Regions from separate parts of the Pseudoalteromonas sp. Angola-7 genome, predicted to be linked through region 1. Evidence: predicted binding sites of a transcription regulator. Region 1 holds the regulator's gene; the other holds the start of a gene.
The links. The regulator FliA, encoded in region 1, starts transcription of late flagellar genes. The targets are predictions, from matches to a motif close to CTAAAGNTNNNNNNNNNNNNGCCGATA.
Positions count from the first base shown of each region.

Region 2: the regulator FliA is predicted to act here: its motif matches at 7,540-7,566, upstream of pomA (flagellar motor protein PomA).

Region 1 is NZ_JAQREL010000010.1:105,105-115,008, reverse strand. It holds gene fliR (flagellar biosynthetic protein FliR) at 1-574, shown strand, start outside; gene flhB (flagellar biosynthesis protein FlhB) at 583-1,716, shown strand; gene flhA (flagellar biosynthesis protein FlhA) at 1,922-4,033, shown strand; gene flhF (flagellar biosynthesis protein FlhF) at 4,056-5,531, shown strand; gene PSH50_RS14035 (MinD/ParA family protein) at 5,524-6,384, shown strand; gene PSH50_RS14030 (RNA polymerase sigma factor FliA) at 6,411-7,121, shown strand; gene cheY (chemotaxis response regulator CheY) at 7,163-7,546, shown strand; gene PSH50_RS14020 (protein phosphatase CheZ) at 7,562-8,329, shown strand; gene PSH50_RS14015 (chemotaxis protein CheA) at 8,345-9,904, shown strand, end outside.
Region 2 is NZ_JAQREL010000019.1:4,724-14,627, reverse strand. It holds gene PSH50_RS19090 (ligand-binding sensor domain-containing diguanylate cyclase) at 1-1,848, shown strand, start outside; gene PSH50_RS19085 (hypothetical protein) at 1,899-4,013, opposite strand; gene dxs (1-deoxy-D-xylulose-5-phosphate synthase) at 4,206-6,068, opposite strand; gene ispA ((2E,6E)-farnesyl diphosphate synthase) at 6,171-7,058, opposite strand; gene PSH50_RS19070 (exodeoxyribonuclease VII small subunit) at 7,061-7,303, opposite strand; gene pomA (flagellar motor protein PomA) at 7,619-8,386, shown strand; gene PSH50_RS19060 (flagellar motor protein MotB) at 8,389-9,309, shown strand; gene PSH50_RS19055 (hypothetical protein) at 9,521-9,904, shown strand, end outside.

The DNA.
Region 1 (9,904 bases):
AATGGTGCTGGTGGTTATTCAGCAAATGTTGATAGGTGTTGCGATAGGGTTTGCCTCTACGCTAATGCTAAATACCTTTGTGCTTGCTGGGCAAATACTGGCAATGCAAACCGGTTTGGGCTTTGCCTCTGTTATAGACCCTTCAAATGGTGCGAGTGTGCCTGCAGTTGGCCAGTTTTACTTAATTTTAGCGACCTTGTTATTTTTTGTTTTTAATGGCCATTTAATGATGATTCAAATGGTGGTGCATAGTTTTTCGGTGTTGCCTATAAACGGCCAGTGGTGGGCTGTTGATCATTACTGGGACATAGTAACGTGGGGCAGCTGGATGTTTACCACTGCACTGGTATTGGCTTTAGCCCCCCTTACGGCCATGCTCATTATTAATATTTCATTTGGTATTATGACCCGCGCAGCACCGCAATTAAACATTTTCTCAATAGGTTTTCCGTTTACATTAGTTGCCGGTTTAATTATTATTTGGGCTACCTTAGGTAATTTTGTAACCCAATTTGAATTTCAGTGGTTAAAAATGATTGAGCTAATGTGTAGCCTTGTTGGCTGTACGGTGTAGGAGGGGCAATGGCTGAAGATTCAGGACAAGAAAAAACAGAAGAACCCACCTCCAAAAAGCTCGAAGATGCTAAAAAGAAAGGTCAAATAGCACGCTCAAAAGAGCTAGGGACTATGTTTGTACTTATTTTTTCTGCAATTTCGTTGCTGTTATATGGGCCCGAAATAGGCAAAGGCTTATACAATATTATGGGTAGGATGCTGTCTTTAAATCGCAGTGAAACCTACGACACCACTAAAATGTTTGCGGTGTGGAGTGAGGTGGCCAGTGCGCTGCTGTTTCCAGTGGCGATGTTTGTTTTAATTATTGTTATTGCAGCATTTATAGGAAATACCTTACTCGGCGGCTTTAATTTTAGTTGGGAAGCTGCAGCACCTAAGCCCAGTAAAATGTCGCCAATAAAGGGTTTTAAACGCATGTTTGGCCCACAAGCAGCGATAGAGCTTGTAAAGTCTATATTAAAGTTTGCGCTGGTGGCTATTTTTGCGGTGTTTTTGATTCAAACTTTTTTTGATGAAATTTTGCATTTAAGTATTGAAAGCGCACCTAGTAATATAATTCATGCCCTTGAAATGCTCTCGTGGATGTTTTTAGGGTTGTCGTGCACTTTGGTGATTATTGCCGCAATAGATGCGCCTTATCAAAGTTATAACCACAACAAACAACTTAAAATGACCATGCAGGAGATCAAAGACGAGTACAAAAACTCAGAGGGTGATCCGCAAATTAAAGCGCGCATTAGGCAAACACAAAGGCAAATGTCGCAGCGAAGGATGATGCAAGATGTCCCCGATGCCGACGTAATTGTAACCAATCCTACTCACTATTCTGTGGCGCTAAAATACGATACTGAGCGAGCAGGTGCACCGATTGTACTTGCCAAAGGGATAGATGAAATGGCTATGCAAATTCGTAAAATAGCCAAAGGTAACGAAGTACCGATTGTAGAATCTCCTATGCTTACGCGGGCGCTTTATCATACTGCTGAAATAGGCCAACAGATCCCAGATCAGCTATTTACCGCTGTAGCGCAAGTTTTAGCCTATGTATTTCAGCTTAAACGCTTTAAAAAAGGTCGCGGAAAGCGCCCCATCCCTCTTAAGTCTAAACTGCCTATTCCGGATGATTTTAAATACGATTAGGGTAAGCTGAGCTAACCACACTTTACAGGGGCGCCTTGCCTAAATACCAACATGGGGCTGCAAATTCAAACCATAAAGCCCATTCGCTCTTGTCTCTCACTTGCTTTAAATTTTGTATCAATACTCAATGAATCTATTGCTGGCTCTATACTTGGAATAGTTATTGCAATTTCAGGCTAGTGTCAATTTATTGAATTGTAGAGTTATGGATTTTAAAGCGGTATTACAACAACTTAACAAAGATAAAAAAGAGTATGCCAAAGGTGTTGGCACACCGCTATTAGTACTTGCAGCGCTGGGTATGGTTATTTTACCGCTGCCGCCATTTCTTCTTGATATATTATTTTCATTTAATATTGCCCTTGCCTTAGTTGTTTTACTGGTGACTGTTTACACCATGAAACCCCTCGAATTTGGCATGTTTCCGGCGGTATTGTTAATCGCTACAATTATGCGTTTAGCACTAAATGTTGCCAGTACGCGCGTGGTGCTCCTTGAGGGTCACAACGGGGGTGATGCGGCTGGTAAAGTAATTGAAGCGTTTGGCTCAGTGGTTATTGGCGGAAACTACGCGGTAGGTTTAGTGGTGTTTTTAATTCTGATCATCATAAACTTTGTAGTAATAACCAAAGGTGCAGGGCGTATTTCTGAAGTATCGGCTCGTTTCACGCTAGATGCTATGCCGGGTAAGCAAATGGCGATAGATGCCGACTTAAACGCTGGCTTTATTAGTGCAGAGCAAGCACGTGAGCGCCGCAGCGAAGTAACCCGCGAAGCCGACTTTTACGGCTCTATGGATGGGGCGAGTAAGTTTGTAAAAGGCGATGCCATTGCCGGTATCGTGATATTAATTATTAATATTGTTGGCGGCTTATTTGTGGGCATGATCCAACATGACTTGAGCTTTAGCCGCGCAATGGAAGTATATACTTTACTTACCATTGGTGACGGCCTTGTGGCGCAGCTTCCTTCATTACTGCTCTCTATTGGTACTGCTATTGTTGTTACTCGCCAAAACGAATCACATAACATGGGTGAGCAATTTAAAGCCCAATTAGGTAACGAAAAATCATTATTTATCGCCTCAGGTATTTTAATCATTATGGGGTTAGTTCCGGGTATGCCTCATATTGCTTTTTTAAGTTTAGGCGCACTACTTGGCTACTTAGCTTACTTTACTCAGCAGCAAAAATTAAAAGCCGCTGCTCTAGCAGCCCAAGAGGCTGAAAGTGGTACCGTTGCCGGTACTGGTGTTGCAAACAAGCAAGAGCAAAAAGAGCTTGGATGGGACGATGTACAACAAATTGACGTTATTGGCTTAGAAGTTGGCTACAGGCTTATTCCGCTTGTTGACCAATCTCAAGGTGGTGAGCTGCTCAACCGAATTAAAGGGGTGCGTAAAAAGCTATCTCAGGAGCTTGGCTTTTTAGTACCGCCTGTACATATTCGCGATAACTTAGAGTTAGACCCTAATGCGTACCGTATTACCATGATGGGTGTTTCAAGTGGTGAGGGCGAACTCAAACATGGCGATGAACTGGCCATCAACCCAGGGCAAGTATTTGGCCCTATTAAAGGGGTTGAAACCAAAGACCCAGCATTTGGCTTAGATGCGGTGTGGATAAAGCCTGATCAAAAAGACGAAGCACAATCACTAGGTTACACCGTGGTTGACTCAGCCACTGTGGTAGCCACCCATATTAGCCAGTTATTAACTAACAGTGCCGCATTATTACTAGGCCATGAGGAGGTTCAAAACCTGCTTGATATGTTAGCTAAAAGCCATCCACGTTTAGTCGAAGGGTTAGTGCCAGAAGTACTACCACTGACAACCGTTGTAAAAGTACTGCAAAATTTATTAAACGAAGGTGTGGCTATTCGTGATATGCGCTCTATTGTTCAAACCCTTGTGGAGTACGGACCACGTAGCCAAGATGCAGATGTATTAACCGCTGCAGTGCGTATTTCGCTGCGCCGTTTAATCGTACAAGACGCTGTGGGCATGTCATCAGAAATCCCTGTCATAACCTTGGCGCCTGAGTTGGAACAGATGTTGCATCAGTCATTACAAAATGCAGGCGACGAAGGTGCCGGAATAGAACCAAGCCTTGCTGAGCGACTTCAAACATCATTAAACGAAGCGCATCAGAATCAAGAAATGGCCGGAGAACCTTCAATATTGCTAACGTCAGGAATGTTACGCACTGTGTTATCTCGTTTTGTTAAGTACACCATACCGGGTTTAAGGGTGATGTCTTATCAAGAGGTACCAGATGAAAGACAGATCAAGATTGTCAGCTCAGTAGGCCAACAATAAAGATTTTAACAGGGGTTGAACCATGAAGATTAAACGTTTTTTTGCCAAAGATATGCGCACCGCACTGAAAGAAGTTAAAGATGAGCTAGGTGTTGATGCCGTTATTATGTCGAACAAAAAACTCGCTAATGGTGTAGAAATTGTTGCCGCAGTAGATTACGACAAAGCAGCCCCTAAAGCCGCAGCGCAACCACAGGCAGCGCCTGCTCCGCAAAGAGCCGTGCAACAGCCTACTCATAACTTTGTAAAGCCAGAGCCTAAGCGTGCGCAACCTGAGCCACAAGCGGCAGTCGCCGATAGCTTACAAGCATTATTAGAGCGTCAGTCGCCACGCCCTCGCTCTCCTGAGCTAGCCTCTATGTTTTCGCAATCAGGTATTGATACGTCTGAGCATTACCAAGAGCCAGCACAGCCACGTACGACAAATATGTTTGCTCGCGAAAATGAAGCGCCAAAACGCATGCAAACCCAAGCAGACAGCCTAGGCTTTGATGACCTAGATCAAGATTTTGACGAGCTAGATGCGCCGGTTGCACCACGTAGCCAAACTAATAACAACGAAAGCGCCCAAATGAGCGCGATGCGTGATGAAATGAACGCAATTCGCCAGTTACTAGAACACCAAGTATCGGGTTTAATGCAGCAAGATATGGCACGTCGCGACCCTACACGTGCATGCATGATTGATCGGTTAGTTGGCATGGGAATAGATAAAGACGTTGCAGAGCAAATGGCGTGTTTTATTCCAGATGACGTATCGCGACAGCAAGGTTGGAGAGCATTATTGCAAATGGTTGAAGATCAAATGCAAACCACCAATAACGAAATTCTTCGCCAAGGGGGTGTGTATGCACTTGTTGGGCCTACTGGTGTAGGTAAAACAACCACAGTAGCTAAACTTGCCGCATTAGGCGCACAAAAGTATGGCGCCGACAAAGTTGCCCTAATCACCACTGATACATACAGAATTGGTGCGTATGAGCAGCTTGCAACGTATGGTCGTATTATTGGTTGTGGTGTTAAACAAGTAAAAGATGCCAATGAATTAGCTGAAGTTTTATATCATTTACGCAATAAGCGTCTAGTATTAATTGATACAGCGGGTATGAGCCAACGTGATTTACGCCTTACAGAGCAATTAAATACGTTAATGCGCAACCAGCGAGTAGATATACGTAGTTATTTGGTATTAAGTGCCACAGCACAAATAAATGTACTGCAAGAAACCGTAAGACATTTTAAAAAGGTTCAGCTAAGCGGTTGTATTTTCACTAAGTTAGATGAATCATTAAGTTTAGGTGAGATTATTAGTATAGCGATTCAAAATCGCCTTCCAATAGGGTATCTTACTAATGGTCAGCGTGTACCAGAAGATATTCGCGTTGCAAATGCTGAAAAACTAGTAAAAAAAGCTGAGCAATTGTATTTAAAAAGAGCAAAAGCACAACATTCAAGACACCAAGCAGTGGCGTCAAGCACAGTAGGGATGTATGATTAACACAGTATTAGATCAAGCAAGCGGCCTGCGCAAAATGAGTCAAAACAACAACAACGGCGTAAAAGTTATCGCTGTCACCGGCGGTAAAGGAGGGGTGGGTAAAACCAACGTCTCTTTAAATACTGCTATTGCTTTAGGGCAGCAGGGTAATCGTGTATTAGTATTAGATGCCGATTTAGGCCTAGCTAATTGTGATGTAATGCTAGGACTACGTGTTGAAAAAAACTTATCTCATGTCCTTTCAGGCGAGTGCGAACTTGACGAGATTTTAGTTGAAGGCCCAGGCGGTATTAAAATCGTGCCTGCTACATCAGGCTCGCAAAGTATGGTGGAGCTAACCCCATCTGAGCATGCTGGGTTAATTCGTGCCTTTAGTGAGCTTAATACCGAATTTGATATTTTAATTGTAGATACCGCCGCTGGTATTTCTGACATGGTGCTGAGTTTTTCTCGTGCAGCGCAAGATGTCATGGTGGTGGTGTGTGACGAGCCGACCTCTATTACTGATGCCTACGCGCTTATTAAAGTACTTAGCCGCGAGCATGGCGTTTATAAATTTAAAATTGTTGCAAACATGGTGCGCAGTATGCGCGAGGGCCAAGAGCTTTTTGCAAAGCTCTCTAAAGTAACAGACCGCTTTTTAGATGTGTCTATGGAGCTTGTTGCGACTATTCCATATGATGAAAATATGCGTAAATCTACGCGCAAACAAAAAGTAATTGTCGATCTTTTCCCTAATTCACCAGCAGCAGTCGCGTTTAAAACATTAGCGACAAAAGCAGTAAAATGGCCTATACCTAATCAACCTTCAGGACATTTAGAGTTTTTCATTGAGAAGCTAGTAAACGGCTGATTATGACAACATCGGTGAAAAGAGCTATGGGATATCAATCAACACAAAATTTAAATGTGATTGTTGAAAAACACGCGTCGCTTGTCAAAAAAGTGGCGTGCCATTTAATAGCTCGTCTTCCTCCTAGCGTTCAGCTTGATGACTTAATCCAATCGGGAATGATTGGCCTTATCGAGGCCTCAAAAAACTTTGATGCCAGTAAAGGGGCAAGCTTTGAAACGTTTGCTGGTATTCGTATTCGCGGCGCTATGCTTGATGAAATGCGCAGAGGGGATTGGGCACCACGTTCGGTGCACCGCAAAAGCCGATTAGTAGCCGAAACCATCACAGAATTAGAAAATAGCTTAAATAGAGAACCAAAAGATACTGAAGTAGCTGAAAAACTTGATATTTCGCTAGAAGAATACCATCATATTTTAAATGATGTTAATTCCAGTAAAGTGCTTGGTATAGAAGACCTAGGGGTAGATGAAGATGTTATTAGCCCTGCAGGTCAAGATTTAGCGCTAGACAAACCATTTAATAATGTTAAAAATGAACGGTTTAATAATTCATTGTTAGAGGCAATAAAGTCTTTACCAGAGCGAGATGCAATGGTGCTTTCTTTGTATTACAACGATGAAATGAATTTAAAAGAAATTGGGCATATACTCGATGTAAGTGAATCGCGTGTAAGTCAGATACATGGTCAGGCGATGATTAAGCTCAAAGCAAAAATCAATGACTGGATAAACTAGTAGTAAGTAAATTATAGGTTAAGACCTCACCGGAGGATGTTTTGGATAAAAACATGAAAATTCTTGTTGTTGATGATTTCTCTACAATGAGACGTATTATAAAAAATCTGTTGCGTGACCTAGGGTTCACGAATGTTCAAGAAGCTGACGATGGTTCTACAGCATTACCTATGTTGCAAAATCAGGTTTTTGACTTTGTTGTAACCGATTGGAACATGCCAGGCATGCAGGGTATTGACTTGCTAAGAGCCATTAGAGCTGACGAAAAATTAAAACATATTCCGGTTTTAATGGTGACGGCAGAAGCTAAAAAAGAACAAATAATAGCGGCAGCGCAAGCAGGTGTTAATGGCTATATTGTTAAGCCATTTACTGCTGGTACTTTGAAAACTAAATTAGAAAAAGTGTTTGAACGCTTAGGTTAATGAGAGGAGAGGCTTATGTCAGCACCAGCTGCGCCTCAAATTACTTTAGAACAAGCTCGTCAGCTCGTCGTTTTTTTAGAAAACGGTGAGCAAGATAAAGCAGATCAATTAATTTTAGATACTGCCTCTCAAGAGCAATCGCAGCTTTTTGCTGAAGTAGGTAAGTTAACACGCCAATTACACGAAGCCCTTAAAAGCTTTGAACTTGATACGCGTTTAACCGATTTAACCACTGATGCAATACCGGATGCGAAAAAGCGCTTAAACTATGTCATGGAAATGACAGAAAATGCAGCTAATAAGACAATGGATGCGGTCGAAGCAAGCCTTCCTATTGCGCAGCAGCTAGCAGATGAAATTGCACATATTAAGCCTACTTGGGATAGGCTTATGAACCGCGAAATAGAGCTGGGCGAGTTTAAAACCTTATGCCACAGCATCGACAAGTTTATGAACAGCTCTCATCATAAAACCGATGAGTTGCAAACTTTAATGACCAATGTACTAATGGCGCAGGATTTTCAAGATTTAACTGGCCAGGTTATCCGCCGTGTAATTGAATTAGTCAGAGAAGTAGAAGAAAGTTTAATCCACCTTTTAACAGCATTTGCTGCACAAGATGACAGCATTGTTGAAAGTAAAGAACAACAAGAAACAGAAGAACTGGTTGCCGCACAAACATTAGCAGGTCCTGAAGGCCCTATTATTGATAAAGAGTCGCGAAATGATGTTGTATCTGACCAAGACGAGGTCGATGACCTATTATCAAGTTTGGGCTTCTAAGAGGAGAGTAACTGCATGAGCTTTGAAGTCGATGAAGATATTTTACAAGACTTTCTTGTAGAGGCTGGAGAAATCCTAGAGCTTTTATCTGAACAGTTAGTTGAGCTAGAAAATAACCCAGAAGATACTGAGTTACTAAATGCTATTTTTAGGGGCTTTCATACCGTAAAAGGGGGGGCAGGCTTTTTAGCTATGACTGAGCTTGTTGATGCCTGTCATGGTGCTGAAAACGTATTTGATCTCTTACGCCAAGGGGTTAGAACTGTTAATTCAGAATTAATGGATGTGATTTTACAAGCACTAGATACCATTAATGAAATGTTTGCCACTATTCAAAACCGCGAACAGCCAGACCCAGCAGACCCTCAATTACTAGAAACCCTTCACAAACTTGGTCAACCGCCTACGGATGACGAGCTTACTGAAACAGCCCCCGAAGTTGTTGAACAAGAACCCGCAGCTCCCGTTAGCGCAACAGATGATGAAGACCCATTTGCATTTGATGAACTATTTGATGTGGCAGGTTCAAGCCCTTCAGCAGATAGCACGCAAATTGATGAAATTACAGAAGATGAATTTGAAAGCTTACTCGATGAGCTACACGGCAAAGGGCAAAGCCCAGTGTCGCAACCAAGTGCAGAGCCAGATTCAAGTTCAGATATTACCGATGATGAATTTGACAGTTTATTAGATGAATTACACGGTGTAGGTAGTTTTGGTCCGGTTGCAGGAGATACTTCAAGCAGTGAGCCAGAAGTAAAACACACAGCACCACCAGCGGCTGTTACAAATGATAGCGGTGATGATGAAATCAGCGATGATGAATTTGAGGCACTGCTTGATGAATTGCATGGTAAAGGTGCCGCACCAGAATCAAAAGAAGCTGACACACCTGCACCGCAGCCACCTAAGGCTGCACCTGTAGCACAAACGCCAGCAAAACCTACGCCAGCACCTGCAGTAAAACAAGCTCCGGCGGCAAAAGCCGCTGCGCCTACACCTAAAGTGGCTGAAAAACCAGCGAGTAGCGCTGCACCTAAAAAAGCTACGCCTCCACCTGCTGAAACCACAGTACGTGTTGATACAAAGCGTTTAGATCAAATAATGAATATGGTTGGCGAGTTGGTATTAGTACGAAATAGGTTGGTCAGTTTAGCGACCAATACAGACAGTGAAGCGATGGGTAAGGCGATATCAAATCTTGATGTGGTCACTGCTGATATTCAAGGTGCAGTAATGCAAACGCGAATGCAGCCTATCAAAAAAGTGTTTGGCCGATTCCCTCGCGTAGTACGTGACTTAGCCCGTAGCTTAAATAAAGAAATTGATTTACAGCTTGTAGGTGAAGAAACCGATTTAGATAAAAACTTAGTTGAGGCACTGGCCGATCCGTTGGTGCATTTAGTACGAAACTCAGTTGACCACGGAATTGAAATGCCAGCAGCGCGTGAAGCTGCGGGTAAGCCTAGAACTGGTAACGTTACATTATCGGCTTCGCAAGAAGGCGACCATATTTTGTTAACCATTAAAGATGATGGTGCAGGTATGGATGCGGAAAAACTGAAAAAAATAGCG
Region 2 (9,904 bases), on a different contig from region 1:
TACAGTTTTCCGGGCAGAGCCCTGCGCGACAATCCGGTATTTGCTATTAGCCCATCAAGCAAAGGCGGTTTTTGGATAGGTACAGGGCGTGGCTTGTATAGGCTAAGTTATGGCGGGTTAACACCCTTTGCATACAATGCCTTTTTAGGCAGTAAATTTATAACGTATGTGCTCGATAAAGCAAACTTTGGTGTAATAGGGACCAGTAAAGGGGCGTATTACTTTACTGACCGTGGCATTGAAAAAATAGGTGACCAAACTTCGCTCGAAAGTGCATACATCACCAGCGTATTACACATAGATGGTGTAGGTATTTTAATTGGCTCGCTTAATGACGGCTTATTTTACAGAAGTTTGCAAGGGCATTGGCGACAGTTAGATGCAGCCAACGGCTTACCCTATGGCTCTATTTTTAGCCTAGAGTATGACGAAACCTATAAGCGTGTATGGGTAAGTACCATGAAAGGTGTTTACCGTATGCCAGTAGCGCAATTTAAATCAGAGGTGTCGAGCTTAAAAGTGGAAGAGGTTATTTCTTCTTTTGATAGGCAGCTCGATGGTAAAGCAAGCCAGTGTTGTAACGGTTTAGGACACGATGCCGTTGCCATGACCGATTATTCAATTTGGTACCCAAGCTTACAAGGCATTGTAGAAATACCTAAAAATACCGAGCTATTTGGCCTAAATGTATTAAAGCCTAAAGTAGAAACACTAACCACACCACTGCGCGCGTTAACTACCGCAGCATTGGGCGAAAAGCCTTTACTAGATACTGATGAGCGCGACATAACGTTAAAGTACACCGCCATCGATTATTATGCGCCAAATAGTATTGAGTTTAGATATAAGTTAAGTGGGTTAGATAGCGATTGGCGCTACGCTAATGCACGCCGAGAAGCCATTTATACAAATTTACCGGCGGGGTCATTTTTATTTGAGCTTGAGGCAAAACGCCAAGGCGAAGATTGGGACAGAGCGCAAACTGTCGAGTATGCATTTGTAGTACCGCAGCGCTTTGACGAAACTATTTACTTTAGACTGCTAATCGTTAGTGGGTTTATTTTACTGTTTTACTTTATTTTTTGGGTATTTAGAGCGCAAGAGCGCCGTAAGCAAGAAGTACTCGAAGCGCTGGTTACAGAGCGTACATTAGAGCTGCGCCAAGCTAACGATAAATTAGGCCAAGTAAACTCACAGCTTAAACTAGTTAGTCACTCAGATGAGCTTACAGGGCTACGTAGCCGTCGCTTTTTGTTTGATCAGCTCCCTAAAGATATTGAGCACTTCCAACGTAATGCACAGTCTTTACAAGCGCAAGGTAAGTCACTTGTACTGCTTATTATCAACTTTGATAACTTTAGCCGTATAAACGATGCGTATGGCCCAATAGCAGGAGATAGCTGCTTACAACAAATGGCAGCGTTACTTAATTCGCGTACCCAAGGCTCTGACTATGTAGCACGCTGGAGTGGGGATGAGTTTTTATTATTGCTGCGCGATTTTAAGTGCAACATGATTGACAGCTATGCCTCTGATTTATGCCAAGCAATCGCATTAAATTCGTTTCAATTACCAAACGGTAAAACAACCAATATTACGGCTTCATTGGGGTGGTCTTTTTACCCACTGCCACTTTTAGGTGGGCAAGTAATAAGCTGGGAAACGTCGATAAACTTAGCCGATATAGCGCTTCATCAGGTTAAAAAACGCGGTGGTGACGGTGTGGCAAATATTACGTTTGATAAACAGTTGGATGCGTTTGAGTTTGAGCAAAATTCGAATGTAGATCAGCAGCTGGGTATTTTACAAAGTAATGGCTTAGCAGATATTAAAGTGTGGATGCGATAATGCCCAACCTACAAAAGTAGGTTAGGCATGGTGAGGGTAACGCTATTTAATTACTGGTTTAGCCACGCTGGTAAAATAGCCACTGACTCAGGAGCACTAAATGCCATACTTGCATCGGCACTTATATCTCCCCCTGCGGTACTTAAAATATTATTAAAGCGCATAACTACGTTGTTAGACTTTTCGGCAACGTATAAATCGGTTCCGCTATACATAATATCAACAGGGTTTCCTAATAATGTATTGGGCCCGCTAATCGTCGCGCTTATATTGACTAGCCCCGAGGCATTTGCGGTATTATTTAATACATAAATTTTGCCATCGTCAGCAACGGCTGCGCTGCCTACATCAGAAAGTATTAACGCACCACTTAATGAGTCGTAATCTATTCCATGAATATTGGTAGGCCCTGCCAGTGCTTGTGAATTATTGGCAGGTGTAATTAATCTATCTTCTGTACTTATTGTGGTCTCGCCACTTAGTAGCTTATTTTTAACTTGATCAAATACCGCTACAGTGCCATTAGTTAGCGCAACAAAAGCGCGGTCAGTGTTACTGTCGTAATCAACATCCCACGGGCGTGCATCATTATTGGCAAAAGTTAAGGTCATAAGAGGTGATACATCGCCGGTGGCACAGCTTGAAAATATAGCAATGCTCGGCGTGGTTTCATTATTTTCAGCCACAAAAATCATTCCACTATCGGAGGCAATATCTAATCCTTTAGGTGAAATAAGGCCTGTATTGCTTCCTGAAATCAGTCTATCTTGGCTGGCGTTAAATGTTTCGCCATCACGGTTATAAGCCACTTTAGTAGAGATGACGATTCCGCCCATTCCTGTACTGGCATTATCGAATGTTGCGTAGCTATTACCTGCTTTATCAAAGCTAACGCTTTCTATCGTTTGGCTTGCATTATAGCTTGCAAGTTCGCTACTTAATGCTGTATTTAAACGGCTAATTTGGCCTGTTGTATCACCCGCAGTGCTTGGATTACTGGATACGGCTACGCCTAATAGCGCCATATTAGGCTCAGTACTATCTGATATATCAGCCATTGAGCTTTGAGTTAGCGTGTTAGTAATTGACTCTGGCTTAGTAGACGCAGTACTTAAATCGGGCGCTATATCGCCACTTTCACCGGCAAATATATTACTAAACACTAAAATTGTATCGTTTGATTTTTCGGCCACACGTAAATCGCTACCCTCAAGGGTAATATCTACAGGGTTGCCTAGCATAGTCGCAGGGCCTGAAATACTGCGTGCAACAGATGTATTACCTTGCGCAGTAGAGGCATTATTAATAACAAAAAGCGCGCCATCGGTAGCATCTGATGCGTTACCAACATCCGATAAAATAAGTTTATTGGTGGTTTCATCATAAACAATGCCGTGAATATTTACCGATATTTGCACACCATCGGCATCGCTTGGTGTAATAGTACGACTTGGCATAGCGGTAAATTCACCGCTTACAAAATTATCATAAACCGCGACATCACCGTTGGTAAGTGCTACATAAAGTCGGTCGTTTACGTGGTCATAATCAACATCCCACGGGGCGGCTTCGGTAACAGTGGTAGCAAGCGGCGCGGCATCTCCCGCTGCAGCACTGCCAAATGTGGTAATTTGCATGGCACCAAAATCAGCTATAAATATCAGCCCGCTATTTTTTGCAATCGCTATGCCCTTAGGATTAACCAGTGTAGTTGCAGGGCCTGTAATTTCACGGTCTTGATTAGTACTAAAGCTTGCACCATCATCGCGATTGGCAAGTTGGCATATAGTTTTAATGCTACCATTTTCGCTGTCGCTTGCTTGTATTAAATTACCGAGGCTATCAAAGGCTACGCCTTCATTTGCAGTGGTATTAAAGGTTTTTAATTTGGCAGCGTTCTGGTTTATTAAATCAACAGTGCCTGCGTTTTGCTCACCGTTATTAGCTAAAATAAACGTGGCAGCACTAAAGCCGGGGTTACCGTTTGTGCCATCGCTTCCATCTTGACCATCTACTCCCGGCGTACCGGCTAAACCGTTTTCTCCATCATCACCGCTACACCCTGAAATACCAAGTACTATTCCAAGCGCTAATGCTGAAAAACAAAGGGGGCGTTTAAGTGAACTGTTTTGTGTATGAAAGTGAGTTAAATTAGCTTTTTTCATCATTTTTACCTTTTAATATTCCATCAAATGAAAGTAAATAACGTGCCTGTTTATACTCCTCAGTACGTACTATTTACTGTGTTAACCTCATAGGGGTAACGCGTAGAAATACACATTGGATGCAAAAATTTAAAAATAAAAAACAAAAAAGGAGCCATCAGGCTCCCTTTAAAAACTAGCTAGCAAAAATAATTAAGCGATAAACGATTTTATTGAATTTAAAATGCCTTGTTCGCCTAAGCCCATTTCATCGTGCATTTGCGCTTGTGTGCCGTGCTTAATAAATTCATCAGGAATACCTAAGTTAAGCACCTTTAGGTTGGCTTTTTGCGCTGCTAAATATTCATTAACCGCTGAGCCTGCGCCACCACAAATAGCGTTGTCTTCAAGCGTTACTATTACATCATGAGTTTGGCTAAGCTCATCTAATAAACTTGTATCAAGTGGCTTAATAAAGCGCATATTAACTAGCGTTGCACCTAGCTCACTTGCAGCAAGTTGCGCGTTTTCAAGCAAAGTACCAAAGGATAAAATAGCAATTTTAGCGCCTTGTTTAACGGTATTGGCTTTGCCTATTTCTAGTAGCGTCATTTCGCTTTGAATATCGGCAGTACCGGCACTACCACGAGGGTAGCGAACTGCTACAGGGCAATTAGCCCTATAACCGGTATAAAGCATATGGCGGCACTCGTTAGTATCACTTGGGGCCATAATAACCATGTTTGGAATACAGCGCATAAAGCTTAAGTCGTACGCACCTTGGTGTGTTTCGCCGTCGGCGCCTACAATACCAGCGCGGTCTATAGCAAAAAGCACAGGTAAGTTTTGCAGTGCAACATCGTGGATAAGTTGATCATACGCACGTTGTAAAAAGCTCGAGTAAATAGCTACAACGGGTTTTAACCCTTCACAGGCAAAACCGGCGGCCAATGTGACAGCGTGCTGCTCTGCTATGGCTACATCGAAATACTGCTCTGGGTGCTCTTTTGAAAAACGCACCATACCTGAGCCTTCACGCATTGCCGGCGTAATAGCCATTAATTTTTTATCTTGCTCGGCCATATCACACAACCAATCACCAAACACCTTAGAGAAAGTGGCGGCACCAGGTTTAGATTTAGGTAAGCTTGATGTATTAGGGTCAAACTTTGGCACACCGTGATAGCCAATAGGATCAGCTTCTGCGGGTTTATAGCCTTTTCCTTTTTGGGTTTTTATATGTAAAAGCTGAGGCCCTTTTAAATTACGCATATTACGCAGTGTATCTACGAGCATATTTACATCGTGGCCATCAATTGGGCCAATGTAATTAAGACCTAGTTCTTCAAAAAAGGTACCTGGAATAACCATTCCTTTTAGGTGCTCTTCTACTTTACTGGCAAGCTCTTTAACAGGAGGCACGCCAGAGAGTAACTTCTTACTGCCTTCGCGAATGTTTGTGTAAAAGCTGCCAGATAAAATACGCGCAAAGTGATTAGTTAACGCACCGACGTTTTCAGAAATCGACATTTCGTTATCATTTAAAATGATTAACATGTCAGATTTTACATCGCCTAAGTGGTTCATGGCTTCAAATGCCATACCTGCTGTAATGGCGCCATCGCCTATAACGGCAACAGTTTTACGGCCTTTGCCTTCTTTTTGAGCCGCAATAGACATACCAAGTGCAGCCGAAATAGAGGTACTTGAATGGCCTACGCTAAAGGTATCGTATTGGCTTTCTTCACGAAAAGGGAATGGATGTAATCCGTCTTTTTGACGAATTGTATGCATTAAATCGCGTCGCCCCGTTAAAATTTTATGCGGGTACGCTTGATGGCCTACATCCCATACAAGGCGATCTTCTGGTGTGTTATACACATAATGTAGAGCAACGGTAAGCTCAACAGTTCCTAAACCAGACGCTAAATGGCCGCTACTTTGCGAAACAGAGTTGAGTAAATAGTCTCGTAACTCGTTGCTAAACGCAGGGAGTTTATCTTGCGCTATATCGCGTAAGTGGGCTGGTTCGTCAACCAAGTTAAGTAATGGATACTTGCTACTATCAAGTGTCATGGTATTTATTTTATCCTTCGCTAACACCGGTGCTAACTTATTAGTTGTTACCGCTGTTGAGTAATAATGTCAGTGCTAAATGGCAATACGTATATGTAACACTCAATGGTCACGTTTAATCAGGTAGTTTGCCAGCGCCGCTAGAACAGAGGTATCAGCATCTATTTTGTTTAATGCTTGATGCGCTTGCTCTATTAAATTTTGCGCCATTTGCTTGGCACCTTGCATACCTAATAGGGCCGGATAAGTTGCTTTATTAGCAGCTAAATCAGAGCCTTGTGGCTTACCTAAAGTAAATGTGTCACCTTCAACATCTAAAATGTCGTCGTGCACTTGAAATGCCAGCCCTATAGCATACCCAAAAACACTTAAGTTTTCTAAGGTTTGTTTGTCTGCTTTTTCGCTACATAATGCACCCAATGTAATGGCACAGTTGATTAAGGCACCCGTTTTTAATCTATGAATTCGTTCAAGCTGTTGTACTGTAATCACTTTATCTGTGGCTGCAATATCTAGCCCTTGACCGCCGACCATGCCTTCAAGCCCCGATGCTTTAGCCAGTGCGCTGATCATTTTTACTTGTGTTGATGCGCTGCAGGTAAAATTGTGAGCCGAGATAAGTTCAAAGGCTAATGTTTGTAGTGCATCGCCTGCTAAAATTGCATGCGCATCGTCAAACTCTATATGGCAAGTTGGGCGTCCACGGCGAAGGTCGTCATCATCCATGGCTGGTAAATCATCGTGCACCAACGAGTAGCTATGAATACACTCAATAGCAGCAGCAAGAATATCTAAATCTTGCTTATTAGCTCCAAGCATTTCACCACTTGCGTAGACTAAAAAGGGGCGTAAACGCTTGCCACCGTTAAATAAGCCGTACTGCGTAGCTTCTTTTACTGTGTGTGCGGTATCAAGGGGTTGATCAAAGTACTGTTGCAGGGTCTTTACGACATCTTGTTGAGCACATTCTATTTTTTCTTGTATGCTCACGGTTATTCCATATCGTTGTTAAATGAAGTAAGCGCTGCTTTTACGTCATTACCCATCAAAATAGACACTTTTTGTTCTGCTTGTTGTAACTTACCCGTTGAGGCGTTAGCTAAGGCTATACCACGCTCAAATTGCTTTAACGACTGTTCAAGCGATAAATCACCTTGTTCCATTTCACCGACAATGGTTGATAGTTCTTCGAGTGCTTGTTCAAAACTTAGGTTTTCAGGTTTTTTAGTCGCCATGTTTAATTTCAGCCAGCATGATAAATTTAGGAGCCAATTTTAGGGGGAATGCTAAACTAGGTCAAAGGATGATCGTTGTTTTTTGAGTTATATCAGTTTAAATCGCATTTTTACCATGTATAAGATGCGTATTAGTGCTCACTGTGTACAATAAAATTAATCAGTCGCTAGGCGAGTAGGGTATCTTGATCTAAAATTAGGCCAAACACAGTGTTTTACACTTTTTTCAAAAATGGCTTAAGTATTTCAGTATCTTGCCGATAAGCAGTTAATAATAAAAGTTTGAATAACAAAGTATAATACTTTGGAGGAAATGTGGATTTAGCAACCATAATTGGGATCCTTGGCGCAATTGGTTTAATTGTCATGTCCATGTTTATGAGTAGTAGCGGTGAAATGGGGATGTTTGCCGATGCGCCTTCTAGTGTAATTGTATTTGGTGGCTCACTATTTATTGTGTTATCAAACTTTACCTTGTCGCAGTTCTTGGGCATAGGTAAGGTTGTTGGTAAAGCATTTATGTTTAAAATCGAATCGCCAGAAGAGCTGATTGAAAAAGCAGTTGAACTTGCTGATTCAGCCCGTAAAGGGGGGTTTTTAGCCCTCGAAGAAGCCGAAATACCAAACCCTTTTATGCGCAAAGGTGTAGATATGCTCGTTGATGGCCACGATGCTGATGTAGTTCGTGCCACGCTTCAAAAAGACATTTCTTTAACCACAACTCGTCACGAACTGGGCGCCGGTTTATTTAAGTCACTTGCCGATATAGCCCCAGCAATGGGTATGATAGGAACGTTAATAGGCTTAGTTGCTATGTTATCTAACATGGATGACCCTAAAGCCATTGGCCCCGCAATGGCGGTGGCATTATTAACTACTTTATATGGTGCATTTTTAGCAAATGTAGTGGCTATTCCTATTCAGGTAAAACTGGAGCTTCGTAAAGACGAAGAAGCCATGAATCAGCGTCTAATACTGGATGCTATTTTAGGTATTCAAGATGGCCAAAACCCGAAAGTAATTGAAGGTATTTTGAAAAACTACCTTGCTGAGTCTAAGCGCAAAGTAGATACCGAGGAGTAACCATGTCTGATCAAGAGTGCAAATGCCCACCCCCAGGTCTGCCTGCTTGGATGGGAACATTTGCCGACTTAATGTCGCTTTTAATGTGCTTTTTTGTACTTTTGCTCGCGTTTTCAGAAATGGATGTACTTAAATTTAAGCAAATAGCAGGCTCGATGAAGTTTGCATTTGGTGTGCAAAACAAAATAGAAGTAAAAGATATCCCTAAAGGGACCTCGGTTATTGCTATGGAATTTACCCCTGGTAAGCCTGAACCTACCCCGATAGAAACCATTCAGCAACAAACCGTTGAAATGACCCAGCAAATGTTAGAATTTCAAGCGGGTGATGAAAGCTCTGCTGGTGGTAGACAAGAGCAACGTGGCGATAAACGTGGTGGCGAGTCACGTAGTACATCGCAGCAGCAATCTTCAGAGCAAGCAACTTCAGCCGCCGATCAAGAACAAACTAACGAGTTAGTAAAAAAAATAGCGCAACAGCTCGAAAAACAAATTATCGATGGTGCAATCGAGCTTGAATCTTTAGGGCAGCAAATCATTATTCGTATCCGTGAAAATGGCTCATTTCCCTCTGGCAGTGCTTTTTTACAACCTAAGTTTAAGCCCATAATTCAAGATATTGGTGAGTTATTAAAAGATGTACCTGGAGAAATTACGGTATCGGGTCACACCGATGATTTTCAGGTTTCTAACGAGTTATATATTAATAACTGGGACTTATCGTCAAAGCGTGCTGTAGCAGTCGCAAGCGAATTACAAACGGTACAAGGGTTTGATAAAAACCGCATGATGGTAGTAGGGCGTGCTGATACTCGTCCACTTGTGCCGAATGATTCAAACGAAGATAGGCGTAGAAATCGCCGAGTAGAAATATCAATCTTACAAGGTAAGGCTAAAGAGTCAGACCCTATTGATGTGCGCTAGGCGAGTAGCGGGCGCTAATTTTTCTAATTAAGTTTCTTTTTAAGGTACTTGATCACCAAAGTATCTTGGCAAGCTCATTATTTTAGCTTAAAGTACATTTCCTTAACATATGTAATGGATGCGCTGTGAAAGTTATAATTAAATATTGTGATATGCCAGGTAATGGTGATGGTACCGACGACGATACAAAAGAAAAATAAGGTAAAACATTTTGCCTGATTGGTTTTTGTATTTCGTTAGTATTTTAAGTAAAAGCTGGGTCTTTATGCTAAGCCCGGCTCTTTTTATATTTTTTATATTTAAAGATTACTTAGCCTTTAGATTTGCATTACTGACCGTCGCTTTTTTCTTCTTTGGGGGGATAACAGCCTCTAGCTTGAGAGAGTTTGACGATATTTATATCTATCGTTATTTAGTTTGGGCGGCTACCGATATTATATGGATGGCGTTAATAGCTTATTGGGGCATAAAAGATAAAGTTTATTTATGGCAATGCGTTATTGGTCAGTTAGTGGTTATTGGCGCACCTATACTACAATTATTCAGATTAGTTGACCGTCACCTTTGGGATTTAGCGTACAGCACCATTATTTAC